One region of the Arthrobacter sp. zg-Y1219 genome, then DNA from elsewhere that is predicted to be linked to it. Evidence: predicted binding sites of a transcription regulator. Region 1 holds the regulator's gene; each other region holds the start of a gene.
The links. The regulator LexA, encoded in region 1, represses DNA repair genes until DNA is damaged. The targets are predictions, from matches to a motif close to TCGAACANNTGTTCGA.

Region 1 (7,173 bases):
GTCCGCCGATCAGGTGGTATTCCTGCCCCGCCGGTTCACCGGAATGCACCAGATAGGGCCGCCCGGAGATGTCGACGACGGCGTTGGCCAGGGCCTCGTCAAGGGGAATGGTGGCCTCGCCGAAGCGGCGGATTCCTGCCTTGTTGCCCAGAGCGATCTTGAGCGCCTCACCGATGCTGATGGCAATGTCCTCGACGGTGTGGTGCACATCGATGTGGGTGTCACCCGTGGCCTGGACCGTGAGGTCGATCAGGGAGTGCTTGGCCAGGGCCGTCAGCATGTGGTCGTAGAACGGCACCGAGGTGCTGATGTTGGACTGGCCGGTTCCGTCCAGGTCCAGCTCCACAACCACTGACGATTCACTGGTCACCCGTTCCAGGCGTGCGGTGCGTCCGGTGGTGGTCTCCACGGTCATGGTTTTCCTTTGAAAGAAGGTGGTCTCTGCTAACAGTTTAGTGTCTGTGGGTGTCTGCGGCTTGGTCTCCGCCGGCCGCGGACCGGCCGGCGCCGGTGCCGCCGCCGTGCCGCTGCCTGTGGCCTAGCGGGTGCCGGCTGCCAGGAGCTCGCGCAGCCGGGCCAGGAAAACGCTGGTTTCCGCTTCGGTGCCGGCCGTGACGCGCAGATGGCCGGGGATGCCGACGTCGCGCACCAGCACGCCCGCCTCCAGCAGCCCCTCCCACAGCGCGTGCGGGTTTTCCACACCTCCGAAGAAGACAAAGTTGGCGTCGGACGGCGCAGGCTTCAGGCCCAGGCTGAGCAGCTCGGCGACAATGCGGTCCCGCTGGACCTTGATGGCTTCAACGTTGGCCAGCAGCGCTTCCGCGTGTTCCAGCGCGGCGTTCGCAGTGGCCTGCGTGATCGCCGAGAGATGGTAGGGCAGCCGCACGAGGCGCAGGGCGTCGGTGACTTCGGGTGCCGCGGCCATGTAGCCGACCCGGGCTCCGGCCAGCGCGAACGCCTTGCTCATGGTGCGGGAGACGATCAGCCGTTCACGGCCGGGCAGCAGCTGCAGGGCGCTGGGGGTGCCGGCGTGGAAGAACTCCCCGTAGGCCTCGTCCACAATCACTATGGCCTGTGACGCGGCCCCCGCCTCGTACACGGCTTCCACCACCTCGAGCGGCAGCGCAGTGCCGGTGGGGTTGTTCGGCGTGCAGAGGAAGACGATGTTCGGAGCCTGCTCGCGGACCTGTTCCGCTGCGGCTTCCGGAGTCAGCGTGAAATCGCCGCTGCGGACGCCCGTGACATAGCGGGTGCCGGTGCCGCTGGCCAGCAGCGGATACATGGAATACGTGGGCGGGAAGCTCAAGGCGGTCCGGCCCGGGCCGCCGAAGGCCTGGAGGATCTGTTGCAGGACCTCGTTGGAGCCGTTGCCGGCCCAGATGTTCTCCGGGCTCAGTCCGTGGCCGAGATAGCCGGCAAGCCGCTCGCGAAGTTCAGTGAATTCCCGGTCCGGATAACGGTTCAGTCCGGCCACCGCCCGCTCAACGGAAGCTACGATCGCCTTCCGCACCTGGTCGGGCAACCCGTGGGTGTTCTCGTTGACATTGAGCAGGATGGGCACATCCAGCTGCGGCGCACCGTAGGGTGTCAATCCTCGGAGATCCTCGCGCAGGGGAAGTCGGTTCAGTCTTTCCAGCTGTTCAGTCACCTGTACAGCTTAAGACTCGAAGGCGGGGCGGGAAGAATCCCTCCGGCCGGGCAGGCGGGTTGTTACGCCCCGAGTTGCGCTGTTTGTAATGGCGCCGTGTGTGATTGCGCCGCTTGGGATAGCGCCGTGTGTCATTGCGCCGCGCCGCCGGCACATCAACTTGCGATTGCACCGTTTGTGTTTGTGCAGCGCCGTGGCGCCTCAGCGCTGGGTGGGAATGAACAGCTGCACGCCGACCGGAACCCGGTCATCGGAAAGGTTGTTCAGCTCCATGATCTCCGCGACCACATCGCGGGGATCGCGGTCGGGAGCAAATTCCTCGGCCAAGGCCCACAAAGAATCACCGGCACCGACGCTCACCTGCACGGTCTGCGTAACGTCGGGCGCCCCGCCCGAGGAGGCCATGGCGGGAGCCGTGAAGAATCCCAGGACCGTGAGTGCGGCAGCCGCGGTCAGCATCAGGGGAAGGCCGATAAACACCAGCCGGCCGCGGCGCGTCAGCCGCAGCTGCCGCCGCTCGGCGGGCACCGGCACAGCGGCCGGATTGGTGGACCCGGCAACGGGCCTCGGCGCTGAGGCCCGGGCGGCCGTCAGCTGAGGTCGGGCCGGGGCGGAGATGAAACGTGAGATGGGGTTTGACAGGTGTATCTGGGCGGGCATTTCAGCACCTTTCCGGTTCGATGGCCGCAGGAAATAACCGAAGCCATATTCGAACGATTGGAAGCTATCTGACATCTTTGGACTCCGGCGCGCTGCCATCATCGAAAGTATGTTCGATTCTTGTGAACTCATTTCTAGCACCTATCTACTAACAAAGTCGAGACTCGCTCGAACAAATGTTTGAAAACGTTGCTCCGCTCGCCTAGCGTTGAGCATGAGGAAGAGGTTCATCCGGTTCCGTCCGGACCGAAGCCGGAGCGCGGGCTCCGCAGCGGTTCGTACAGGACCACTGAATCAGCTGCCTCTGACATAACCGCCGGCACGGCTTGCACAGCGTTCCAGCCCCGACATTCACCCGACCAGCTCCGGCACCGACCGGACCAGCTGACCCCGAAGGGAACCCCACGTGGCCCGCAGGACTGCTTCCGAAGACAGCACCAACCAGCCAGCGGCAACCGGCTCCCGTGCGCGTGCGAAAGGTCTGACTCCGCGGCAGAAGACCGTTCTGGAGATGATCCAGCGTTCCGTCAGCACCAACGGTTACCCGCCCACCATGCGGGAAATCGGAGACACCGTGGGGCTGGCAAGCCTTTCCAGCGTGACCCATCAGCTCATGCAGCTGGAGAAGCTCGGCTACATCCGCCGCGACCCCAAGCGCCCCCGCGCCATGGAAATCCTGATTCCGCTAATGCTGCGGGACGGAAAGGCCGTCGCTCCGGGCGAGGACTCAGCCGGTTCCCCGGCCGAGTCTGCGCCGGCAGCCGCCGGCTCCCGCACCGGCGAAGACGGCGCCGGCGACAAAGCAGGCTCGGCTGCCGGAATGGCCACGGTCACCGAGCTGTCGACCTCCGTTGACACGGCCATGGTGCCGCTGGTGGGCCGCATCGCCGCCGGCGGTCCGATCCTCGCTGAACAGGTTGTCGAGGACATCATGCCGCTGCCCCGCCAGCTGGTGGGTCACGGAGACCTGTTCATGCTCAGGGTCTCGGGCGACTCCATGGTCGACGCCGCGATTTGCGACGGTGACTGGGTGGTTGTCCGCCGGCAGCCCACGGCTGAGAACGGCGACATCGTTGCCGCCCTGCTGGATGACGAAGCCACGGTCAAGACCTTCCGGCAGCGCAACGGCCACACCTGGCTGCTGCCGCAGAACACGCGCTATGAGCCCATCGTGGGCGACCATGCAGTCATCATGGGCAAGGTTGTCTCGGTGATGCGCTCGCTCTAGCGGGCCCCGCACACAGCAGCGGTCCCCGCGGCGGGATTCCACGGGTGGTCTCCCGCGAGGGCTGGAGCGGATAACGGGTGGAGTAACGCGGAAAGGGCGGTTGGAGTTATCTCCGACCGCCCTTTCCGTTCGGTGGTGCCGCCCGTTCAGTGGTGCCGGCGCTACTTCCGCGCAGGGGCCTTCTCCGCCGCCGCCGACTGCTCGGCGAGCCGCCCCAGAACCGAGAGCACCACAGAGCGGTCAGTCGTGGACCAGAACGGCGGCAGGGCTGCCTTCAGGAAGCTGCCGTAGCGGGCCGTGGCCAAGCGGGAGTCCAGGATGGCCACCACACCGCGGTCCCCCGCGGCACGGATCAGACGGCCGGCACCCTGCGCCAGCCGGACGGCCGCGTGGGTCGCGGCAACTGACATGAAGCCGTTGCCGCCGGCCTTGGCCACTGCGCGGGTGCGCGCGGTCATCAGCGGGTCATCCGGACGCGGGAACGGTATGCGGTCAATCAGCACCAGCCTGCAGGCGGCGCCCGGCACGTCAACGCCCTGCCACAGCGACATGGTGCCAAACAGGCAGGTGTCGGGTTCCTCGGAGAACTGCTTGACGAGCGAGGACATCGAGGACTCCCCCTGGCACAGGATCGGGAAATCCACCCGGGTGCGCATCGCGTCGGCGGCCTCCTCGGCCGCCCGGCGCGAGGAGAACAGTCCCAGTGCTCCGCCGTTCGAGGCCTTCAGAAGCGCCTCGATTTCATCCAGCTGCGCCTCCGAGGTGCCCCGCTCGGGCTTGGGCAGGTCCTTCGCCACGTACAGCACGCCCTGCCGCGGATAGTCGAAAGGACTGCCGACGTCGGTCCCCGTCCACGACGGCGCGCCAGGCCCCAGGAGCCCCAGAGCGCCGGCCACAGGGCCAAATTCGGATCCGATGGCAAGGGTCGCCGAGGTCAGGACCACGGTGTGGCCGTCGAACAGCCCTTCACGCAGCCGGCCGGCGACCGACAGCGGGGCCACGTTCAGGGTGGCGGGAGCGGTCTCATCCGGGGGCGAGTAGCCGCCCGACGGCGAGAAGGAGCTGGGCCGCGAAGCCCAGATCACCTCACCGGCCGAGGGAGCACCCAGCAGCCGCTCACAGAGCGACAGCACGGCCATCAGCCGCGACCGCGCGGTCTGGCGTCCGCCGTCGGCGGTTTCCCCGGGCTCGGGCTTGGAGTCGGAGAGCGCCACCCGGCAGGCTTCCCGGACTCGGCCCACTGCCTGCTCCTGCTCCTCGTTCAGTCCGGCGGCGAGCAGGCCCGAGGGCACGTTCTCCATGGATTTCTCAAAGGCGCGGGACGCTTGGGCCAGTTCCTCCACGGAAGCGGAGGTGTGCTTGCGGGCGGCAGTCACCGCTGCGGAGATCACGGTTCCGGACAACTGTCCGGTGACCGCGCCGGTCACCCGGTCCTGCAGCTCGTGGGCTTCATCGATGACCACCACGTCATAGTCCGGCAGCACGGCCAGCCCTTCGAAGGCCGCGATGGCGAGCATGGCGTGGTTGGTGATGACGACGTCGGCCACAGCCGCCTGGGCGCGTGCGCGCTCGCTGAAGCATTCGGCGGCCACGGGGCATTTCTGCGCGCCCAGGCACTCCATCGAGGTCACCGAGACCTGGCGCCAGGATTTGTCGCTGACTCCCGGAATCAGGTCGTCGCGGTCGCCGGTGTCGGTTTCCTCGGCCCATTCGCGCAGCCGCACCACCTCGCGTCCCATCGCCGAGGTGGGGGCCGGTGCCGGATGTCCCACCGCGCGGTCCTCCCCCATGGTGAACAGGGCGCCGGCGGGGTCCTCCTCTTCCGGAAATCCCCCGCCGGTTTTGTGCAGGCAGACGTAGTTGCTGCGGCCCTTGAGCAGCGCGACGTCGACCTCGCGCGGCAGGTTGGGCTTGAGCGTCTTGAGCAGCCGCGGCAGGTCGCGGCCCACGATCTGGGACTGCAGCGCCAGTGTGGCGGTGGAGACCAGCGTGGGCTTGGTGCTTTCCAGCGCATGATGAATCAGCGGCACCAGGTAGGCCAGCGACTTGCCGGTTCCGGTGCCCGCCTGAACCAGCAGATGCTGTTTCTCGTCGATCGCGTGCGTGACTTGGCGGGCCATTTCATGCTGGCCCGGACGGTTTTGTCCGCCCATGCCAGCGACGGCGGTGTCCAGCAGTTCCAGGACTTCGCCGGTGGTGTCTTTACTCATGGGTGACGAACGGCTCCAGTTCAGCGGCCAGGCCCTCGCGGACCATCACGTGCAGGCGGGTGCCTGCTTCGGAGTGCTCCACCGACAGGATTTCGGTGTCCGAGCTGTGCAGCCGGGAGACGATCTCGCCGCGCTCGTACGGAACCAGCAGCTGCAGATCCACCCCGGGGCGGGGAATGCCCTCGGAGATGGCCTGCATCAGCTCGTCGATGCCTTCGCCGGTCCGGGCGGACACCACCACGTGGCGCCGCTCCTTTTGCCGGAGCCGTTCCAGCACAAACGGATCCGCGGCATCGGCCTTGTTCAGCACGATGATCTCGGGCACCTTGCGGGCGTCCACATCCGTCAGCACCGTGCGCACCGCGGCGATCTGGCCCTCGGGATCCGGATGCGAGGCGTCCACCACATGGAGGATCAGGTCAGCATCCGCGACTTCCTCCAGGGTGGACCGGAAGGCTTCCACCAGCTGGGTCGGCAGGGACCGCACAAAGCCGACGGTGTCGGCGAGCGTGTACCCGATGCCGTCTTCGGTTTGTGCCTTGCGGATGGTCGGGTCCAGGGTGGCGAACAGGGCGTTCTCCACCAGGACTCCGGCATCGGTGAGCCGGTTGAGCAGCGAGGACTTGCCGGCGTTGGTGTAGCCGGCGATGGCCACCGAGGGAACCTGGTTGCGGTGCCGGTTGGCGCGCTTGGTTTCCCGGGCGGGCTTCATGGCCGCAATTTCGCGGCGCAGTTTGGCCATCCGGGTGCGGATCTTCCGGCGGTCCAGTTCGATCTTGGTTTCACCGGGACCGCGTGAGCCCATGCCGGCGCTGGCGCTGCCCACCTGGCCGCCGGCCTGGCGGGACATGGATTCGCCCCAGCCGCGCAGGCGCGGCAGCAGGTATTCGAGCTGTGCCAGCTCCACCTGGGCCTTGCCCTCGCGGGACTTGGCGTGCTGGGCGAAGATGTCCAGGATCAGCGCCGTGCGGTCGATGACCTTGACCTTGACGATGTCTTCAAGGCCGCGGCGCTGCGACGGTGCAAGTTCGCTGTCGACAATGACAGTGTCGGCGCCGGTGGCGGCGACAATGTCCTTGAGCTCCTGGGCCTTGCCCGAACCCAGGAACGTTCCCGGATCCGGCTTCAGCCGACGCTGGATGATGCCGTCGAGCACCTCGGAACCCGCCGTCTCGGCGAGTGCCGCCAACTCCTGCAGCGAGTTTTCGGCGTCCTCCGCCGTTCCCTCGCTCCACAGGCCGGCCAGCACCACGCGCTCCAGGCGCAGCTGCCGGTATTCAACCTCTGTAACGTCCTCGAGTTCGGTCGACAGGCCGGCCACGCGCCGCAGTGCGTGGCGGTCGGCCAGGTCTTCCTGGTCGCCGTCGTGCGTGGAATGCCCGACGTCCCGGGACAGAGCCTGTGCCCTGCCGCGCCGGGCCTCGCCG
Region 2 (7,173 bases), on a different contig from region 1:
GGCGCAGGTACACCAGATACGGCAGCCCGGCCTCCTTGTGGCGGCGCACCGCTGCCGTGATCTTGACCATGGACAGGAAGGCGAGGGTGCCTTCCTGCATCCGGGTGCCGCCGGAAGCCGGCCCGGCGAGCAGGGGCAGGCCTTCCCGGGTGGCGCGTTCGACGGCGTCGGTCAGCCGGTCTGCGGCGGCAACGCCGATGGACCCGCCCAGAAAGCCAAACTCGCAGACGACCAGGGCGACGCGGCGGCCCCGGACCAGTCCTTCACCGGTCAGTACCGATTCATCCTCTCCGGTCTTCTCCCGCGCGGCAGCCAGGTCGGCCTCGTAGGCGTCGCTGTGACCGGTGTAGGCCACCGGCTCGTCCCAGGAGCGGAACGATCCCGGATCCACCACAAGATCCAGCAGTCCGCGGGCGTTCAGCCGCCGCGGCTTCGCCTGCACGCTCACGCTTCCACTCCCTTATCGGCCGTCGGCGCCTGGTCGGTCGCGGGTGCCTTGTCGGCCACGGGCGCCTGGCTGCCGGCCAGCCAGCTGCGGATGTCGCTGCCGTGCTGGTTGAGCAGCGGCGGGGCCTGGTGCTCGCGGTTGGTGGTCTCAGTGCCTTCGGCGGCGGAGAAGAACCGCAGGGGAGGGCCGGGCAGAGCGATCTTGCCCAGGACGGGATGATCGACGTCGACCACCAGTCCCTGCGAATGGACCTGCTCCCACTCGTAGACCTCATCGAGCGTGCGCACCTTGCCGGCGGGGATGCCTGCGGCGCGCAGCTTCTCCAGGAGGGGTTCGGCGTCGAACTCCGCGAAGGCCTCCTCGACCGCGGCGATCACGGCGTTCCGGTTGCGGACCCGCTGCGCGTTGCCGGCAAACTCGGGACGTGACGTGTCGATGCCGAAGGTCGCCGCAAAGGTCTCCCACAGTTTCTCGCTGCCCACGCTGATTTGGACCTTGCCGCCGCGGCAGGAGAAGAGGCCGTAGGGGGCGATGGAGGGATGGTGGTTGCCCTGTGCTGCGGGCACCTCGCCGGCGACGGTGTGCCGGGTGCCCTGGAAGGCATGGACGCCGACGACGGCGGCCAGCAGCGAGGTGCGGACTACCTGGCCCTTTCCGGTGCGCTCGCGTTCGAGCAGTGCGGCCAGCAGGCCGAACGCGCCGTACATGCCGGAGAGCAGGTCTGCGATGGGCACGCCGACGCGCTGGGGGTCCTCGGGACCGGAGCCGGTCAGCGACATCAGGCCGGCCTCGCCCTGGACAATCTGGTCGTAACCGCTGCGGGTGGCTTCGGGGCCGTCATGGCCAAATCCGCTGATGGACAGGATCACCAGCCGGGGGTTGAGTTCATGCAGCCGTTCCGGCGAGAAACCCAGCCGGTCCAGGACGCCGGGACGGAAATTCTCCACCAGGACATCGGCCCGCCGGACCAGGTCGCGGAGCACCTCCACGCCGTCGTCGGACTTCAGGTCGAGGCTGATCGATTCCTTGTTCCGGTTGCAGGACAGGAAGTACGTGGCCTGCTGGTCGTCGTCGGGCCCGACAAACGGCGGACCCCAGCTGCGGGTGTCGTCGCCGGTGCCGGGGGTTTCGACCTTGATGACGCGCGCGCCCAGGTCGGCGAGCATCATGCCGGCGTGGGGGCCGGCCAGGGCGCGGCTGAGGTCGACGACGAGGTAGCCGTCCAGCGGACCGCGGGCGGTTTCAGTGGTGCTCATGAGGGTTCCTTCTGGTTGGAGTGCTGTAGCGGCGGTGGGGGGGTGGAGCTCCGGCGGCTGTTTAGAGCCAGCCGGGCACCACCATGACCAGCCAGGCCACCAGCGGCCCGGCGACAACGATGATTCCGCTGTAGCTGAGAATCTGCTTGTAGAAGCGGTCCTTGTCCAGGCCCTCGGGGGCATTGGCCAGCACCAGGGCGCCGTTGGTGGAGAAGGGCGAAACATCCACGATGGTGGAGGACACGGCCAGTGCGCAGATGAGGCCGACGGCGCCGATCTCACCGGAGGCGAGGAAGGGGACGGCCAGCGGGATCAGTGCCGCGAGGATGGCTGTGGAGGAGGCAAAGGCCGAGACGACGGCGCCGATGTAGCAAATGAGCAGGGCGGCCAGCAGCGGCATGCCCAGGCCGACGACGGCGTCGGACACGTACTCGACGGTGCCCGCTTCCTGCAGCACGCCAACAAATGTGAGCATGCCGCAGATGAGCAGGACTGTGGTCCAGCTGATTTTGTTGATCGTGCCCTTCTGGGCCTGCGGGGAAACCAGGGCAAGGATCATGGCGATGGTGATGGAGACAAAACCGACGTCGACCTTGAAGCCGAGGGCGATCACGGCGAGAGCTATCAGCCCTGCGATGGTTACGATCTGCGGGAACAGTTCGCGGCGGGTCTTGGTGGCCCCGATGCCGTCTCCGGCGGGGTCACGCGGGCCGTAAATGTCGGAGCCGAAGCCCTTGAAGGCCACGTCGGCGCGGCCTGCGGCGCTGAGGTTCATCCGTGCTTCGGCGACCTGCTCCACGAAACCGCCCGCGGTGCTGCTGCGCAGTTTGCTGCCGCCCAGGACGAAGAACAGGATCAGGGCGATGAACGTGTTGAAGAGCAGGCTGGCCATGAACACGGCAAAGGGGCTGGACTCCAGGTCCGTTGCGCCGATGATGCCGTTGACCGTGACGCCGTACACGGCGATGGGGGAGAAACCGCCGGCCTGCGCGCCGTGCACCACCATCATGCCCATCATCAGGGGGTTGATCTTGTGCTTGGCTGCAAAGCCGAGGGCGATCGGGGCCACGATGGCGACGGCTGCCGGCGACAGGGCGCCAACGGCCGTGATGACGGCGGTAATGGCGAACATGATCCACGGAATCAGTGCCACCCGGTTGCCGACGAGTCGAACAGCTCCGCGGACAAGCAGATCGATGGTGCCGTTGTTCTGCGCTATGGCGAAGAGGTAGGTTACGCCGACAATCGTCAGGAACAGGCCGCCGGGAAAGTTGGCCAGGATGTCGTCGGTGCTCATGTCGAGGAAGACGAAGCCCAGCAGGAAGGCGCCGACAAACGCCAGGGCCCCCATGTTCAGGGGCAGTACCGTGGCCAGGAGGAACATGGCCACCAGTATCAGGATGGAGAGGATTGGAGCGGACATCGTTGTTCCCTACGTCGAAGATCCCGGCCCAGCCCAGTGTCGGCGGCCGGAGTGCAAAAAGTGTGACGGACCCCACATTCGCCACTGGACTAGCCTCTTAGACTCTGGGCCTCTTGTCAATTGCTGGCTAGACTCATTCCGACCGCGCGGACGCCCGGTGAAGTGTAGAGAGAGGTGGCCATGTCCGGCAGCGGTGACGGCAAGTTTGTTCGGGTTTCACGGCCCCGGCTGTATGAGCGACTGGTGGAGCAGCTTCTGGGGTTCATCGCCTCGACAGGCTTGGGTCCCGGTGACCTTCTCCCGGCGGAGCGGGATCTGGCCGAACGCATGGGGGTTTCCCGTGCCACACTGGCGCAGGCACTGGTGGCTCTGGAGGTGCTCGGAGTCATTGATGTGCAGCACGGCACCGGAGCCGTCCTGGTGTATCGGCCCAGTGTGGCGTCAGTGCTGCGGGAGCTGCGCGAACACCGGGACCGGATGCCGGAAATCGTGGAGGCCCGCAGCACCCTGGAAGTGAAGCTGGCCGCGCTCGCCGCAGAGCGCCGCACCTCCGAGGACCTGGCTGCCGTTAATGCCGCCCTTGATGTCATGGCCGCTGAGATTGCTGACGGCAGCCGCGGGACCGAGGGAGATGAGCTCTTTCATCAGGCGGTTGCTGTCGCGGCGCACTCCTCGATCTTGGCGTCCATGATGACGTTCATTTCCGAGCTGGTGCGTGAAACGCGGCTGGCTTCCCTGGGTCAGCCCGGACGTCCGGAGCAGTCGCTCGAATCCCACCGTGCGATTGCCGATGCCATCCAGGCGGGGGACCCTGCGGCCGCGGCGGAAGCGATGCAGGCGCACATCAATCTGGTGTCCGAAACCGAGATGTAGGTTGCGCTGGCTGGCTGGCGCGCTGGCTGGCTGGCTGGCTGGCGCGCTGGCTGGAGCTGGCACGGAACCCAACGGAGCTGGCTTGCGCGCTGGCTGGCCGCCCACTTCATCCGATTGGCGGGTCTGATGCCGATACAAGTAATTTGGTGAAAAAGACGGGTATCTGATTGCCCGGATAAGGGCCTGTATGGGGGCGTTTTGGCCTGTTTTGGGATCCTTTTGGACTTTCTTAGAACCCGAAATGTCAGTGCCGGGTGAAAGTCTTTAGTCATGGATCAGAACGGATCTTCGACCGGGACTCCCGGCACTGGCGGTGAGACTGCAGCTTGCAGTCGGTTCGTCTTTGTCGCTGAGCCTGGGGTGGCCGGAGGTGAGCCGGGTGATGGGTTTACCGGCTCTCTGGTTCTGCAGGGTGTGGAGTCGTTGACTGAGGAGCAAACCGGGACGGTGTTGGCCCGGCTCAATCATTTGTCGCGGTGGGCACAGGCGCAGCAGGCTCGGGTCCTGTCCCGGCTGCAGACCGTTTACGAGGACGAGACGCTATCCGTTACCGGGTTGCGGGACGCGGAGATGGCGTTCAGTCTCGCTGCGGAGGAAGCCGCGACCATTCTGGGAGTGCCTACCGGTACGGGAAAGGCGTTGATGAGTCAGGCCGGTGATCTCTGCACCAGGAACACGGCCACGCTGAAGGCGTTGGAGGCCGGGCAGATCAGTTACGGTCACGTCGAGACCTTGGTGGAGCAGTGTGTGGGAGTGGTGCCGGCGGAGCTGCCCGGGTTCGAGGCCGAGCTGCTGGGTCTGGCTGCGGGCCAGACCAGAACCCAGTTCCGGGTGAAGGCGCACCGGCTGCGGGAGCAGTACTATCCGGAAACCATCGTGCAGCGGCAGGCGACGGCGTTTGAGCAGCGGACGGTGTGGGTGCGGCCGGAGCCGGACGGGATGTCCTGGCTCTCGGCGTTGCTGCCGGCCGAGAAAGCCCAAGCCATTTTTACTCAGCTCAGTGTTGCGGCCCGGGGTGAGCAGGCCGCCGGGGACACGCGCACGGTGGATCAGTTGCGCACGGATATCCTCACGGACTTGCTCGGCGGCCACGAGCATGAATGCCGGGACGAGTGCGGCAACGGTAGTGGTGCGGGTGCCGGCGGCAAGAGGGGCAAGGGCCGTCGTAAGGGGTCCGGTTCCGGTTCCAGCTCCGGGAAGGGGTCCGGGTCCTGCCGGATTGGCCATGGTCCCCGGGCGCGGACGGAGATTCTGGTGCTGATCAACGCCGAAACCCTCTTCGGCGCCGATGACCAGCCGGCGGAACTGAACGGATACGGACCGATCAGCCCCGTAACGGCCCGGCGGATGGCCCGCGAGGCCATGAAATGGACACCGGTGGAACGCGATCCGGACACCGAGGAGATCCTGCGGGTCGGGAAACGGCGGAAGGTCCCCGACGGATTGAAGCGGGTTCTGCGGGTGCGGGACGGGACCTGCCGGTTCCCGGGTTGCCGGACCAATGCGGTGATTTCCGAGATCGATCACACCAAGCCCTGGGCTCGGGGCGGGCCGACGGATCATGACAATTTGGAGCATTTGTGCCGGCGGCATCACATGTTCAAATCCGAAGGGTTCTGGAAGGCCAGGCAGCCTCGTCCCGGGGTGATTGAGTGGACCTCGCCGGGCGGCAGGTGTTACCGCACGGAACCGCAACTGAGCCTGTCCCGGGAAACCGGTAAGGGCTCTCAGGAAACCTGTGATGGTGCCAGCGGACTGCAAGCGGGTATCAAGGCGAATGGTGGCCAGGCGAATCGCGGAGGCAACACGACGGGCGTTGATCCATCACGGGCCAATGATGCCGGCGCTCCAAGCGCCCCCAGTGCTCCAAGCGCCCCCGGCGGTCCGAGTGCTCCGAGTGCTCCAAGTGCTCAAGACGATCCGGACGACTACGGAGGCGACCCGCCACCCTTCTAGGGTCCTCAGGATCCAGGCAAAAGATCAGGATCCAGACAAAAGGTCAGGATCCGGACAAAAGAAAAGAACCGCCGCGGATGCGGCGGTTCTTTTCTTCACTCCTGCGAGCAGGAGATCAGCAAACGTTACGCGTCGCCGCCGGCGTTGCCGGAGGTTCCTGCGTTGACGTTGAGCAGGTCGTACTTCTTGATCGCTTCAGTCGGCGCGCTGGCGTCGACCTCGCCGCGGCGGGCGAGCATTTCCAGGGTCCGAACGACCATGGAGTGCGAATCAATCTTGAAGTACCGGCGTGCTGCGGCCCGAGTATCGGCAAACCCGAAGTCGTCGGCACCCAGAGTGGCGAATTCGTTGGGCACGAACTGCCGGATCTGGTCCGGAACGGCCTTCATGTAGTCGGTGGTCGCGACAATCGGACCGGTGGCACCGGCCAGCTGCTTGGTCACGAACGGCACGCGGGGCTCGGCGTCGGGATGCAGGAAGGCATCTTCCTCGGCGGCCAGGCCATCGCGGCGAAGTTCGTTCCACGACGTCACGGACCAGACATCGGCGGAAACGCCCCAGTCATCGGCCAGGATTTGCTGAGCTTCCAGGGCCCACGGCACTGCAACACCGGAGGCCAGCAGCTGGGCGCGCGGGCCATCGATCTTTGCCGGAGCCAACAGGTAGATGCCCTTGATGATTCCTTCGACGTCCAGCTCAGCGGGAGCCTTCGGCTGCAGGATCGGCTCGTTGTAAACCATGATGTTGTAGATGACGTTCGGATCCTCGGAATCCGGACCGTACATCTCCTCAAGACCGTGGCGCATGATGTGCCCGATCTCGTATCCGTAAGCCGGGTCGTAGGTCTTCACAGCCGGGTTGGTCGAAGCCAGGATCGGGGAGTGGCCGTCAGCGTGCTGCAGGCCCTCGCCGGTCAGGGTGGTCCGTCCCGCGGTTGCGGAAATCAGGAAGCCGCGGGCCATCTGGTCGGTAGCCGCCCAGATGTAGTCTGCGGTGCGCTGGAATCCGAACATCGAGTAGAAGACGTAGACCGGAATCAGCGGCTCGCCGTGGGTGGCGTAGGAGGTGCCGGCCGCGGTGAACGCAGCAATGGAGCCTCCTTCGTTGATGCCCACGTGCACGATCTGGCCCTGCGGGGACTCCTTGTACGCCAGGACCAGGTCGCGGTCCACGGAAAGGTAGTTCTGTCCCTTGGGGTTGTAGATCTTCGCCGTCGG
Region 3 (7,173 bases), on a different contig from region 1:
CGTAGAGGCGCTCCTTGCTCGCCCGGGCCTCAGCGGCAATCCGGTCCACGCGGGCACCGGCCAGTCCGTAGCGGGCAAACTCTGTTCGTGCTGCCGCCAGGATTCGGGCCCGGGTAGCTTCGCCGTCGGTTCTCATACCTGTAGTCTAGCTAAGCCAACCAACTAGTTCGTTTGATTGAGGATTTCCCCTACATGGACCGCACGACCACCGCCGGACTGCCTCCGGCCGTTGACCACTCCGCCCATCCGCACCGATGGATGCTTCTTGCCGTCCTGGCGCTGGCCCAGCTGATGGTGGTCCTCGACGGGACCATCGTCAACATCGCCCTGCCGGATGCCCAGCGCGAGCTTGGCATGTCCGACGGTGACCGCACCTGGGTGGTCACCATTTACGCCCTGGCCTTCGGTTCACTGCTGCTGCTCGGTGGCCGCATCGCCGACTACTGGGGCCGCAAGCGCACCTTCATGGTGGGCATGCTCGGCTTCGCCGTCGCCTCCGCGCTGGGTGGCTTTGCCGAAAGCACCGAGGTCCTCCTGGCTGCCCGCGGCCTGCAGGGCGCCTTCGCCGCGCTTCTGGCTCCGGCCTCCCTGGCCATCCTCACCATCACCTTCCCCTCGGGCAAGGACCGCATCAAGGCGTTTGCCGTCTACGGTGCGATCGGCGGCGGTGGAGCCGCAATCGGCCTGCTGCTCGGTGGGGTCCTGACGCAGTACGCGTCCTGGAACTGGTGCCTGCTCGTGAACGTGCCGATCGCCGTCGTCGCCATTGCCGCAGGCCTGCCGCTGATCCGTGAGAGCAAGGCCCACGGCAATACGCGCTACGACCTGCCCGGTGCCATTCTCGTGGTCGCCGGCCTGGCTTCGCTTGTGTACGGATTCGCCCAGGCTGAAGAAGGCTGGGCCCGCCTGGAGACCATCGGTTTCCTCGTCGCCGGCGTCGTCATCCTCGCCCTCTTTGTGTTCGTGGAATCCAAGGTGGCCAATCCGCTGCTGCCCCTGCGCGTCCTCACCAACCGGGTCCGCGGCGGAGCGTTCCTGGTCTCGACCCTGACCGGTGCCGCACTGCTGGGCGGCATCCTGTTCCTGGTCTTCTACTTCCAGATTGTCCTGGGCTACTCGCCGCTGAAGTCCGGCCTGGCATCGCTGCCCATGACGCTGGCCATCACGGCCGGCGCCGGCGTGCTGTCCAAGTTCCTGCCCCGCACCGGCGTTCGCCTGCCCATGACGCTGGGTCCGGTGGTTGGCGCCGTCGGCCTCTTCTGGCTGTCCTTCATTACGGTTGAAGGCAACTACGCCCTGGAGGTCCTGCCGGGACTGGTTCTCCTGGGCTTCGGACTCGCGATGATCTTTGTGCCGCTGCAGAACGTTGCGCTGGCGGGCATTGACGAGCACGACGCCGGCGTTGCCAGTGCCGCTGTCTCCGCCACTCAGCAGATCGGCGGTTCCATTGGTACCGCGCTGTTCACCGCGATCTACACCGCTGCTGTTTCGGACTACCTCAGCAACAGCGCCGAACGCCTGCCCGTCACACAGCTGGAAGCCCTGGTCAGCGGCTACTCGTCGGCCTTCATCTGGGCCGGTGCAGCCATCCTTCTGGCCGCTCCGATCAGCTACTTCATGATCCGGCTGTCCAAGAAGGACCTCATGGACGTTCCGGCCGTTCCGCACGTCGGCTAGTCCTGCAACAACTCATGTCCCGGCGTTTGGCCGGGGGCGTGGACCGGCTTCCGCTTTTGCGGGGGAGCCGGTCCACTGCTGGTTAAGCCTCGGGTTGGGGTGGGTTGGCGCGCCGGGCGGCTCGGCCGCCCAGTCGTGGGCCAGCCAGCCAGGAAGCCAGCCAGCCCCCGTCGTCGTCGTCGGCCGTGCCCGCCGCTTAGTCGAGGTGGAAAACCTCTGGGATGGCGACCATTGCCTCATCGGGGCGCCGGCCGTCCAGGGGTGCAAACAGGTCTCCCATGGAGGCCTGCCAAGTTGCGTTGATCTCGCGCTTGTCCATGGCGGCTTGGGCGGCGGCAAAGTCTTCGGTTTCCAAGTAGCCGATCAGCATGCCGTCCGGCTTCAGGAAGAGGCTGTAGTTGTGCCAGCCGGTTTCCCGCAGTGCCTGTTGCATCTCGGGCCAGACCTCGGAGTGCCGCTTCCGGTACTCGTCCATGCATTCGGGACGGACCTGAAGTGTAAAGCAAACCCGCTGCATGGGAACCTCCAAAATCATGACGGACGCTGTTTTAGCTTCCGCCGGGGGTGTTGTAATCTGTGTCGAGTCTAACATTGAATCGTTTTTATGAAACGTTCCAAAGACTTCGCCCGGGTCGGAAATACCGGGGGACCGCAAAGATCAGGCGACACAACGGCGTGCGTATAGGCAGCAAGGAAACCAAAGGTTGGAAGGCCACCATCTCGGTGGCGATGTCCAACTACATCGAAGCGGGATCGATCATTGCGATTGCTTCGAGCCTGTCCCTTTGGCAGGAATACCTCGGCATCGACAACTACCTCACCGGATTGCTGGCTGCGCTGAGCGCCAATGCCTTTGGCGCTGCCATCGGTGGCCCGCTCTGCGACAGGTTTGGCCGCAAGTTCATCTACACGTACGACCTCATGCTCTACATGGCGGGTGTCCTTCTCGCCGCGTTTGCCGGGAACTTCTGGATGCTGCTGGCAGCGTTCGTGATGACGGGCATTGCTGTGGGCGCCGGGGTTCCGGCGTCGTGGACCTACATTGCCGAAGAGGCGCCGGCCGACAAGCGTGCCGCCCATGTGGGCATGGCCCAGCTGGCCTGGTCTCTGGGACCGGTTATCGGCTTCGCTCTTGCCATCCTCGTCGGGCCTCTGGGGCTGCTCGGCAGCCGCCTGATCTTCCTCCACCTGTTCGTTGTGGCCTTCGTGACCTGGTACATCCGTCAGGGACTGAAGGAATCAGTGATGTGGACAGAAGAAAAGGCACAGGCCAAGCGCAATGAGGACAGCGGCCGGCGGTCCCGGCTCAAATATTCTGAACTCTTCACCAACCGAACCAACCTCAAGGCCCTGCTGTTCCTGTTTGGCGTGTACGCGTTCTGGAACACTGTGGCCGGTGCCATGGGGATCTTCATGCCTCGGATCTATGAAGCTGTTGGCGGTCTCAACGGTGTGCAGGCCAACCTGCTGCAGGTTGTTCTGTGGAGCTTCACCGTGCTGGCCACGTACTTCGGCTTCATGCGGCTTGCTGACCGCTACAGCCGCCGTCTGCTCTACGGGATTGGAGCCGCTCTGGGCATCATCGCCTGGGTGCTGCTGGTCTTCGCACCGCCGATTCCCCTGGTGCTCGGTGCCTTTGTTGTTCTGTGGGGCATCTCGGCCGGTATCGGTGCGCAGGCCTTCTACGGCCTCTGGGCGAGTGAGCTGTTCGCCACGCGCTACCGTGCCGGTGCGCAGGGCATCCTGTTCTTCGCGGCCCGGACGACCACCGGTCTGCTCAGCTTTTTCTTCCCGACCATGCTGGCCACCGTCGGCTTCGTTCCGCTGGGCCTGACCCTGATCGTGCTGCTGGTTGTTGCCGCCATCGTGGGTGTCCTGTATTCCCCCGACACGCAGGGCAAGTCGCTGCAGGAGATCGAAGTGGAGCGCTACGGCGCAATTGTGGATGATTCAGACGCTGCCGGCGATGCTGCTGACGCTGCTGCCGGCCCGGTGCGCGTCACGACCTGAGCCACGGCTGACGTCTGTCAGCGCCGGTGCTGACATTGTCGAAGCCGGTGCCACGGGTCTCCGCGCAGGATGAGCTGTGAAGCCCGCCTGCCCGGAAGCCATGTTTTTGGGTCCAGGCATATTGATTCGGGATTCCGCGGCTGCGCCCGGATCAGCTCAACCCGGAACCGGCGGAAAGGTCTAGGTAGTCTGCTCCAAAAGTAGGGTACTTGGCTGTCAATTGAAAAGGCATTTGGGGCCTGTTTTGGACTCTTTGGGGCTCTTGTGGAGCCGGAAATGTCAGTGCCGGGTGACAGTCTTTAGACATGGATCAGAACGGATCTTCGACCGGGACTCCCGGCACTGGCGATGAGGCTGCAGCCTGCAGCCGGTTCGTCTATGTTGCCGGCGCCGGTGTTGCCGAGGCGGGGGTCGGGCCCGGCGTGGAAGGCGGGAGAGTTTCTGGCTTCGCGGATCGGGGCGGCTGCCGGGATGGGTTTAGCGGGTTTTTGGTCCTGCAGAATGTGGAGTCCCTGACCGGGGAACAAACCGGTGACGCACTTGTCCGGGTGGATCAGTTGATTCGGTGGGCGCAGGCCCAGCAGGCCAGGCTCCTGGCACGGCTTTATGACATCTATCAGGACGGGGCCTTCGTTGTCACCGGCAAGCTAGACCCCGGCCTGGCGTTCAGCCTCGCCGCGGAGGAAGCAGCAACTATTCTGGGGGTGCCTACCGGTACGGGAAAGGCGTTGATGAGTCAGGCCGGTGATCTCTGCACCAGGAACACTGCCACGCTGAAGGCGTTGGAGGCCGGGCACATCAGTTACGGTCACGTCGAGACCCTGGTGGAGCAGTGTGTGGGCGTGGCGCCGGGCGAGCTGACCGGATTCGAGGCCGAGCTGCTGGGTCTGGCGGCGGGCCAGACCAGAACCCAGTTCCGGGTGAAGGCTCACCGGCTGCGGGAGCAGTACTATCCGGAAACCATCGTGCAGCGGCAGTTGACGGCGTTTGAGCAGCGGACGGTGTGGGTGCGTCCGGAGCCGGACGGGATGTCCTGGCTTTCGGCGTTGCTGCCGGCAGAGAAAGCCCAAGCGATCTTCACTCAGCTCAGTGTTGCGGCCCGGGGTGAGCAGGCCGCCGGGGACACGCGCACGGTGGATCAGTTGCGCACGGATATCCTCACGGACTTGCTCGGCGGCCACGAGCATGAATGCGGGGACGAGTGCAGCAACGGTGGTGGCGGCCGTGGCAAAGGCAGCAAAGGTAGCCGTGGTGGACGCAACGCAGGTGGCGCAGGCGCGGGAGCAAAGAGGGGCAAGGGTCGTAGCAAGAGTTCCGGCTCCGGCAGAGAGGCCAGCAGCCAAGGTGAGGGTTCCGGTTCCGGCAAGGGGTCCGGGTCCTGCCGGATTGGACATGGTCCCCGGGCGCGGACGGAGATCCTGGTGCTGATCAACGCCGAAACCCTCTTCGGAGCCGATGATCAGCCGGCGGAACTGAACGGATACGGACCGATCAGTCCCGTAACGGCTCGGCGGATGGCACGCGAGGCCATGAAATGGACTCCGGTGGAACGGGATCCGGACACCGAAGAGGTCCTGCGGGTGGGGAAACGGCGGAAGGTTCCCGACGGACTGAAGCGGGTTCTGCGGGTGCGGGACGGGACCTGCCGGTTCCCGGGCTGCCGGACCAATGCGGTGATTTCGGAGATCGACCACACCAAACCGTGGGCTCAGGGCGGGCCGACTGATCATGACAATCTGGAGCATTTGTGCCGGCGGCATCACATGTTCAAAACCGCAGGGTTCTGGAAAGCCCGACAGCCTCGTCCAGGCGTGATTGAGTGGACCTCGCCCAGTGGCCGAAGGTACCGGACCGAACCGGACCTCACCCTGGCATCGACAACTACAGGCGACGACAGCTTGCTGCCGCAGGACGAGCAGATCAACAGCACAGCGAATCCGGCCTCCCAAGCTCCGTCCATCCCCGGTGATCCGGATGACTACGGAGACAACCCGCCACCCTTCTAGCTGTAAGTCTCGCCGCCCCGCCGCCGTTGCGATCAGCGGAATCTCCTGCCCGCCGCCTCTGCCCGCCTCAGTCAGCCCGCCGGCTCAGCGGAACCCGCCATCGGTGCTCAGCACCTGTCCGATCATCCAGCGGCCCTCGTCACTCACCAGCCAGGCGATCAGGCGGGCAGGATCGTCGGGCTCTCCGAATCGGCCGCCCGGAAAGCGGGAAAGCACCTCTTGGAGAACTTCAGGCGGACGGTCGGCAGTATCAATATCCAGATAGCCGGTATTCACCGGACCCGGGTTCACGGTATTCAGGATGATGCCGCGGCGGACAAGATCCGCTGCCACTGACGGCGTGATCCCGGCAAGGGCGGCCTTCGACGTGGCATAGGCAATTTCGTTTTCCATCACACCGCCGTTGACCTGCCCGGAGGTCATCCAGATGACTCGGCCGCCGACCCGTCCGTCGTGCTGCTCGGCGAAAGCGCGCGTGGCCAGAAGTGTTGAGCGGGCATTGACCTGCCAATGGCCATCCAGCTTCTCCGCGGTCGTATCCTCCAGCGGTCCATCGCTGCCGCTGCGGGCATGGTTGCAGATCAGAATGTCCAGATGTCCCAGCTCGGACACAGCCTTTTCGATCAGCTGCCCGGCTCTGTCGGCCTCCGCCAAATCGATGCTCTCGTGAGCCAGCCGCGCACCGTCCGTCAGCTGGGAACGCAGGGCGCCGACGACGTCGGCAATCGGGTCGGCACCCCAGGGCTGCTCAACATCGTGCGGGGAATAGTGTGCCAGGAACAGGTTTGCACCCATCTGTGCCAGTCGGGAGGCGACGGCAAAGCCGATGCCCTGCCGGCGGCTAACGCCCGTGATGACGGCGGTCCGTCCGGCCAACGGAAACGCGATGTTCATGAGATCCTCAGGGCTGGAACGGAACGGAAAAGTGAAAACGGCGGACCTGCACAGCCGGCGGTTTCTAGAGTTTGACGCACACCGCATCCAGCCATGCTTCAGCGATGGCCGCATGGCCCTGTGCCGTGGGATGGACGCCGTCGTCGGCCAGGGATTCGGGTGCGGCACCCGCTGCAACAAGCGAGTTCAGGACCTCGTCCGTCCGGACGAGGACTGCCCCGAACTCCTTGGCCAGACGCCGGACGGCCGCGATCTTGGGATCCAGATCCTGCCGCCAGGTCTGCTGTTCAGCAGTCACCGGCAGCAGGAACGGCTCCATGAGGACGACGACGGCGTCAGGCGCCAGCCGCTCCAGCAAAGCCCGGTACCTGGCCAGGAAAGTCGCCTCATCTGTCTTCTGGCCGGCATCGTAGCGGCGCCAGGTGTCGTTAATGCCGATCATGACCGACACCACCTGCGGAGTTTCAGCCAGTACCTCGGCATCCCAGCGCCGGGCGAGATCCTCGATGCGGTCTCCTCCGACACCCCGGTTGACGACGGCGGCTCCGGCCAGGGAGGCACTCTCGGCCAGCAGGCGGACATAGCC

Region 2: a site for LexA is predicted at 4,277-4,292, ahead of QNO00_RS03090 (HNH endonuclease signature motif containing protein). Genes of this name have one in related genera too.
Region 3: a site for LexA is predicted at 3,999-4,014, ahead of QNO00_RS01770 (HNH endonuclease signature motif containing protein). Genes of this name have one in related genera too.

What each region holds. Positions count from the first base shown of each region.
Region 1 is NZ_JASKLY010000012.1:404,535-411,707, reverse strand. Features, by position in the region: gene hisB (imidazoleglycerol-phosphate dehydratase HisB) at 1-415, opposite strand, end outside; gene QNO00_RS08925 (histidinol-phosphate transaminase) at 539-1,648, opposite strand; gene QNO00_RS08920 (LysM peptidoglycan-binding domain-containing protein) at 1,850-2,308, opposite strand; gene lexA (transcriptional repressor LexA) at 2,715-3,536, shown strand; gene QNO00_RS08910 (ATP-dependent DNA helicase) at 3,698-5,746, opposite strand; gene hflX (GTPase HflX) at 5,739-7,173, opposite strand, start outside.
Region 2 is NZ_JASKLY010000005.1:18,483-25,655, reverse strand. Features, by position in the region: gene QNO00_RS03110 (carboxyl transferase domain-containing protein) at 1-448, opposite strand, end outside; gene QNO00_RS03105 (CaiB/BaiF CoA transferase family protein) at 445-1,704, opposite strand; gene QNO00_RS03100 (SLC13 family permease) at 1,766-3,127, opposite strand; gene QNO00_RS03095 (FadR/GntR family transcriptional regulator) at 3,308-4,000, shown strand; gene QNO00_RS03090 (HNH endonuclease signature motif containing protein) at 4,424-5,956, shown strand; gene aceE (pyruvate dehydrogenase (acetyl-transferring), homodimeric type) at 6,082-7,173, opposite strand, start outside.
Region 3 is NZ_JASKLY010000003.1:123,657-130,829, reverse strand. Features, by position in the region: gene QNO00_RS01790 (TetR/AcrR family transcriptional regulator) at 1-136, opposite strand, end outside; gene QNO00_RS01785 (MFS transporter) at 193-1,677, shown strand; gene QNO00_RS01780 (L-rhamnose mutarotase) at 1,874-2,194, opposite strand; gene QNO00_RS01775 (MFS transporter) at 2,353-3,687, shown strand; gene QNO00_RS01770 (HNH endonuclease signature motif containing protein) at 4,236-5,693, shown strand; gene QNO00_RS01765 (SDR family oxidoreductase) at 5,778-6,587, opposite strand; gene QNO00_RS01760 (SGNH/GDSL hydrolase family protein) at 6,652-7,173, opposite strand, start outside.